Regions from separate parts of the Mesorhizobium sp. L103C131B0 genome, predicted to be linked through region 2. Evidence: riboswitches for the same ligand, from Rfam matches in the RefSeq annotation. Region 2 holds a riboswitch; the other holds the start of a gene.
What was found. Region 2 has a riboswitch for thiamine pyrophosphate ahead of thiB (thiamine ABC transporter substrate binding subunit). Riboswitches for the same ligand answer to the same signal wherever they lie in the genome.

Region 1 (3,397 bases), on a different contig from region 2:
GGCGCGCATCAGGAACACTGGGAGCAGGCCACGGCTGAAGTCGATGGCGCGGTCGCCAAGCCCAAAAAGGCGGCGAAGAAAGCTGACGCCAAGCCCCCCAAGGCAGCCGCCAAGCCAAAGGCGGCGAAGCCTGCCGCCGCAAAGTCCGGCAAAGCCAAATCGAAATAAGGCCAGAAATAAGGCCAGTCGAAATAAAGCAAGGCCGGAATTCGCTGGCCGGGGCCATCCTTGGCGCCCGCCGTTCAGGCGCGCCCGAGCCTCTCAACCTGACGAATTGCGCCTGCGACGGGCAGCGCAATTCCTTGTGTTTGGCGACAGGCGCCCTCATGCCTCCCAGGCATAACTCGACAGCGCAAAGCGAATGCCGGCAGCTGTCATGGCCAGTTCGCATTCGGTGATCTGGCGCAGGTGGCGCAGATAGCGCGTTACAGTCTGTGGCAGCCAGCCGGCGCAGGCCTCGACATAGGCGCGGCTGTGAACAAGGGTGCCGGTCGACAGCCTCTCGTCCTTCTCGGCAACGACTTTCAGATATTGGCGGATGAAGCGGATGTCGTCGGCGATGTCTTGGCTGGCCATTCGCCAAGCCCCGGCGAGGCGTTCGCACTGATCGAATGACAAGGGCAACAAAGGGGGCGGCAATAAAGGCGGCGGCAACAAAGGCGGCGGCAACGACGGGGGTGACAGCAAAGGCCGAGAGAGATCGGCGAAGGCAACATGGTTCGCTGTGCTCAAGGACATTCCTCTCTGCGAAAAGAGATATCGTACTTTATGTACGAATAAGCGTCAAGCCAATTTCGTACGGTTGGGACGATGGAAATGAATATAGCAGCGGTCGCTTCAGCTAATCCCGCATCGTGAATCCTTCAGGAGTCGCACCAATTTCGCGGAGGGATTTCCCCAGGATGGTGTGACTGTTTTCCCTCGTGGCGGCGTCGAACAGGTTCAAGCCGCCCCGGATCGTCTCGCGCCAGTTTTCGCCCTTGTCCCACGCTTCCATGAAGGCGAAGGCAAGGTCGTCCTGGCGACGCGTGGCTTCGAGCGCTTGGGTCAGCAGGCGCGCTTGATGGAGATCCTTCTCCCGCTTGGCGCCAGCGCTCGGCCCGCGTCGCGAGGCGACGATCAGCTTGTGGATGGCGTAGCGCTGGGGCGAGGGGACCAGCACAGGCAAGCCCGAGCGATGCAGGAGCACAGTCCGGATGGGGTCGCGGATAAGGAAATCCAGAAACCGTAAGGGCTGCGCGGAGTCTCTGCCGTTTTCTTATAATTACGTTTATCAGCTTGAATTTCAACGCAGTTATAAGAAGTTCGTGGAAACGTTATAACGCAACGAACTGACGAGTCGTCTGTTAACGCCCGGGCGCCCGGCACGTCTGGCCCAAAACACTTTCCCGCAGTGCCTCAACAAACGGCTTCCCCAATGCCGCGAACGGTGCTTTAACCCGCCCATCCACAGGGGTGCTCCGTATCGTCGGGGCTGAGATGAGGGCGGCAAGCCTTCGGACCCTAAAGCTGATCTGGATAATACCAGCGGAGCGAGGCGGGCGATGTTTTCAGGCGCACAGATTTCCCTTTATCCCATGACCGACGATTTCGTCGGCGTCATCCTCGGCGCGCTCGGCGCGCTCGATCCCTGGCGCGACCGGCTGCGGATCGAAACCGATGACATCTCGACCCTTATGGTCGGGCCGCCCGAGGTGCTGTTTCCCGCCATGCGCGACCTGTTCGTCGCGGCGGCCAAAAGCGGCAAGCACTGCGTGCTTTCGGCGGCGGTCTCGCGCGGCTGTCCGGGCGAGCCCGACGATCCGATCTGCCGCTCCGACGAGACCGGCGGCCCCGCCATTCCGCTGGACGAGCGCAAGATCGCCGCGATCCGCGCTGTCCAGGCCACGCCGTCGACCGGCCAGCCGGTGGCGGCGCAGTTCTCGCTCTACGTTATGGGCACGGGCGACCATATGGACGAGATCTACGGCTGCATCGATTTCCTGAAACAGTCCGGCGTCTTTGAGCGCTCAAAGAACTTCTGCACCAAATTGCGTGGCGATGCCGGTGCGGTGTTTGCCACGCTCAACGAGGCCTTCTGCCGCTTCGGCCCCGGCGCCGGCCACGTCACCCTCGACATCACGATCTCGGCGAACAGCCCGAGCGCCGTCTGAGCCGCGGCTCAAGCGTCGTTCCTTGAGGATATTGCCGTGGCTGGTTTATCTGACCCATTGCGTGGAGGAGATGCCTCTGACCCCTCAGCACAGAGAGGAGGGGAGCCATTGGCGATTGGCGAAGACCGCGATGCCCACGAATCTCCCCCCTCGAGCAGGAGATGGCCGGCAGGCCAGAGGGGGTCCCAGCGCGTGGAGCGCCGACGTCCTTTTCGCATCGGCAAGGCGTGGGCGCTCTATGCGAGACGACCCCCTCTGTCGCCTTCGGCGACATCTCCCCCTCGAGGGGGGAGATTAGCCGCAGCCATCGCCAAGACCATCCCCGCCGCCTGCGCCTCCGCCCTGCTCCTCGCGGCGTGGGAGCTCTACGCCCGCTATGGTGGCGCTGCGCCCACCATGCTGCCGGCGCCGTCGCGCGTGCTGCAGCAGGCCTGGGAGCATCGCGCTGCCCTTGCCGACAACACGCTGCCCACCATCCGCGCCACATCAGCCGGCTTCGCCTGCTCGTTGGTCGCTGCCTTCGTGCTTTCGGCGCTGGTCGATTTCTTGGCCCCGCTGCGCCGCGCGCTGTTTCCGCTGCTGATTATCAGCCAGACCTTGCCGCTGGTCGCGATTGCGCCGCTCATCGTACTGTGGTTCGGCTTCGGGCTGATGCCAAAAATCTTGCTTGTGGCGCTCGTTACCTTCTTCCCGATGATGGTGGCGCTGGTCGAGGGTTTTGCCGCGACCAGCAAGGCGATTTCGCAGATGCTCGCCACCATGGGGGCAGGGCGCTGGCGCATCTTCTGGCTGGCGCGCCTGCCTTCGGCGCTGCCCTATTTCTTCGCCGGGCTGCGCATCTCCATCACCTACGCCGTCGTCGGCGCGATCTTCGCCGAATATGCGGGGGCGGCGAAGGGGCTGGGCATCTACATGCTCAATGCCAAGAACAACTTTCGGCCCGATCTGGTGCTCGCCGCGGTCGCCGTCAGCGCCGCGCTCACGCTTGTCTTGTTCGCCATTGCGGTGCTCGTCCAGCGCTTCGCCATGCCTTGGGAGAATGCAGGGAGCGAAAGCCGCGACGGCAAGGTTGAAGCTGCAGAAGAGAACCGTCAATGACGCGGCTCGAACTCCGGGACATCAGGAAGAACTTCGGCGCGCTTGAGGTGCTCGCCGGCATTTCGCTTCATGTCGCGGCCGGCGAGTTCGTCTCCATCCTCGGCCCTTCCGGCGCCGGCAAGTCGACGCTGTTCCAGTTGCTGACC
Region 2 (3,397 bases):
GCACTCTTTACCGGGCGTCGCGTTCCTTCGCGCCCCCCTCTGTCCTGCCGGACATCTCCCCCACAAGGGGGGAGATCAGCTATTTCCGCGCCCCGCTTATTCCTGCAACCTTGGCGACTGGCGAAATCGCCGACGATAGCCAATCTCCCCCCTCGTGGGGGAGATGTCCGGCAGGACAGAGGGGGGCGCCGTAGGGCACTCATCTTTCGATCATACAGCCAAAGCTACTTGCTCATCACCGCCAGCCATTCATCCACCCAGGCCTTGCGATTTGCCGCGACCTCTTCCGGGCTGAACAGCAAGGTCTTCGCCGGCTTGACCAGCCTATCAAAAGCCGGATTGAGCGGCTTGTCGGTTTTCCCGGCCGGGAACATCCAGTTGGTCTCCGGAATGACATCCTGGAATTTCGGCCCGGTCATGAAGGCCAGGAACTTCGCCGCCAGCGGATTCTTCGCGCCCGTGGTGGTGATGCCGGCGACCTCGATTTGCAGATACTCGCCTTCCTCGAACGAGGCCGCCTGGTAGCGCCCGGTGTTCTCGGCCACCATGTGGTAGGCCGGCGACGTCGTATAGGAAAGCACCATCGGCGCCTCGCCCTTGGTGAACAGGCCGTAGGCCTCGCTCCAGCCCGGCGTCACCGTCAGCACTTTGCCCTTGAGTTTCGCCCAGGCTTCCGGCGCCTTGTCGCCATAGACCGACTTGACCCACAGCAGCAGGCCGAGGCCCGGCGTCGACGTCCTCGGATCCTGGATGACGATCTTGTCGGCGGCATCGCCCTCGACCAGTTCCTTCAGGCTCTTCGGTGGGCTCTTCAGCTTTTCGGTGTCGTAGACGACGGCGAAATAACCATAATCATAGGGCACGAAAGTGTCGTCGCTCCAGCCGCCCGGCACGTTGTTTTCAGCCACCGCGCCATGTGGGACAAACAGGCCGGAAGCCTTGGCTTCCGCGGTGAGGTTGGTGTCGAGACCAAGCACGATATCGGCCTTGGTCGAGGCACCTTCGAGCTTGACGCGGTTGAGCAGCGCGACGCCGTCGGCCACCGAGACGAAGTCGACGCTGCAGCCGCACTCGGCCTCGAATTCCTTCTTCACCTGGGGGCCCGGACCCCAGTCGGCAGTGAAACTCTCATAGGTATAGATCGTGAGTTTTTCCTGCGCGGACGCAGAGCTTGCCAGTAGCGAAACAGCAAGCCCCAGCGCTGGGACAAGACGGGACAAAAACATGCGCATCGGCGCCTCCTTCATTCGTGTTGAAAGGAATTGAGGCGTCGGGCTGTCCGAAGCGTCTAATCCCTCCGCCGGTACAAACCGGATCAGGTTCAGCGGGTTGGCGAGACTGCCTCTCAGCCGGTCCGCGAAGATCGCGTCCGGCACCCCGTTAGAGCGTTTCGACACATAGGCCCGGCCAAGGTGCCACGCAAGTGGAAGTTTGCCCGAGCATGATCCCGGAAAGTGGAATCCGTTTCCGGAAAAAGATCATGCTCCAACAAAGAGTGACGGTGCCGCTCGGCCTTCCGTTTCGTCGGCGGGGCTGGTAAGGGCCAGCGGATATGAGCACATTCACCATCCTGCTTGGCGGCGATCTCGTCCGCACGCCGCGGCTCGACCGCCAGGTCGCGGGCACGCGCGTCATCGCCGCCGACGCCGGCATCGATCATGCCCGCCTGCTCGGCCTGATGCCGGAGCTGTGGGTCGGCGATTTCGATTCCGTGCCGGCGGACCTGCCTGCCGATCTCGCCGCCGTGCCGCGGGAGGTGTTTCCTCCCGAAAAGGACAAGACCGATGGCGAACTGGCGATCGCGGCGGCATTGGGACGCGGCGCCACCAGCCTGGTGCTGGCCGGCGCTTTCGGCGGCAAGCGCGCCGACCACGCCTTCCTGCATCTGGCGCTCAGCCTGCGGCTGACAGAGACAGGCACAAAAGTGCTGTTGACCAGCGGAGCGCAGGAAGGCGCCCCTCTGCTGCCTGGCAAGGCCGGCTTCGACTATGCCGACGGAACGCTGTTTTCGGTGCTCGGCTTTTCCGATCTTTCGGGCCTCACCGTGTCCGGCGCGAAGTGGCCGCTCGACCATGTCGAGGTCGTGTTCGGCTCGTCGCTGACCATCTCGAACGAGGTCAAGTCCAACACGACCGGGGGCGGCCTCGAAATCGCGCTCGGCCATGGCCGCGCGCTGCTGCTCGCCCACCCCTACCCCTTGCCTGAAAGCTGACATGGCCCCGCCCCTTCTCAACCTCGACGGGATAAGACTGACCTTTGGCGGCACGCCGCTGCTCGATGGCGCCGAACTGACGGCGTCCGCCGGTGACAAGATCGCGCTCGTCGGCCGCAACGGCTCCGGCAAGTCGACGCTCCTGAAGATTGCTGCTGGTCTGATCGAGCCGCAAGACGGCGAGGTCTTCCGCCAGCCTTCGGCAACGGTGCGCTATCTCCCGCAAATGCCCGACATGGACGGCTTTGCCAATGTGCGTGCCTATGTCGAGGCTGGGCTTGGGCCTGCCGACGATCCCTACCGCGCCACATATCTGATGGAGCATCTCGGCCTCGCCGGCACCGAGAACCCCAACGATCTCTCCGGCGGCGAGGCGCGCCGCGCAGCACTTGCCCGCGTCATGGCGCCCGAACCCGATATTCTGCTGCTTGACGAGCCGACGAACCATCTCGATTTGTCGGTCATCGAATGGCTGGAAGAAGAGCTTGTCCGGACGTCTTCGGCGCTGATCGTCATCTCGCACGACCGTCGCTTCCTCGAACGCGTCTCGCGCGCCACTGTCTGGCTCGACCGTGGCCAGACCCGCCGCCTCGACAAGGGCTTTGGCCATTTCGAGGAATGGCGCGACCTTGTGCTGGAAGAGGAAGAGCGCGAACAGCACAAGCTCGGCCGCCAGATCGTGCGCGAGGAGCATTGGCTGCGCTATGGCGTGACGGCTCGCCGCAAACGCAACATGCGCCGCCTGGGCGAACTGCAGACCATGCGCCAGCGTTTTCGCGGCCATCGCGGCGCCGAGGGCTCGGCCACCATGGTGGCCAGCGACGCCGCCGAATCCGGCAAGCTGGTGATCGAGGCCAAGAACATCGAAAAGAGCTTTGGCGACCTCACCGTGGTCAAAAGCTTCTCGACCCGCATCCAGCGCGGCGATCGCGTCGGCCTTGTCGGGCCGAACGGCGCCGGCAAGACGACGCTGTTGAAGATGCTTACCGGCGAGATGAAGCCCGACGCCGGCTCGGTGCGGCTCGGCACCAATCTGGAAATCGCCACGCTCGACCAGAAGCGCGAGGCGGTCGATCCGGCCGAAACCCTGGCGCAGTATCTCACGGACGGGCGCGGCGAAAACCTCGTCATCAATGGCGAGCAGCGCCATGTCGTGTCCTACATGAAGGATTTCCTGTTCAAGCC

Region 1: linked by a shared signal. The riboswitch ahead of X730_RS140365 (YkoF family thiamine/hydroxymethylpyrimidine-binding protein) and the one ahead of thiB (thiamine ABC transporter substrate binding subunit) in region 2 are both predicted to bind thiamine pyrophosphate.

What each region holds. Positions count from the first base shown of each region.
Region 1 is NZ_AYXC01000019.1:89,405-92,801, reverse strand. It holds gene X730_RS140350 (DUF2934 domain-containing protein) at 1-168, shown strand, start outside; gene X730_RS140355 (hypothetical protein) at 325-576, opposite strand; partial or broken gene X730_RS140360 (GSU2403 family nucleotidyltransferase fold protein) at 947-1,243, opposite strand; TPP riboswitch at 1,442-1,554, shown strand; gene X730_RS140365 (YkoF family thiamine/hydroxymethylpyrimidine-binding protein) at 1,545-2,153, shown strand; gene X730_RS140370 (ABC transporter permease) at 2,409-3,251, shown strand; gene X730_RS140375 (ABC transporter ATP-binding protein) at 3,248-3,397, shown strand, end outside.
Region 2 is NZ_AYXC01000032.1:1,905-5,301, reverse strand. It holds gene thiP (thiamine/thiamine pyrophosphate ABC transporter permease) at 1-4, opposite strand, end outside; gene thiB (thiamine ABC transporter substrate binding subunit) at 225-1,232, opposite strand; TPP riboswitch at 1,276-1,390, opposite strand; gene X730_RS136815 (thiamine diphosphokinase) at 1,553-2,212, shown strand; gene X730_RS136820 (ABC-F family ATP-binding cassette domain-containing protein) at 2,214-3,397, shown strand, end outside.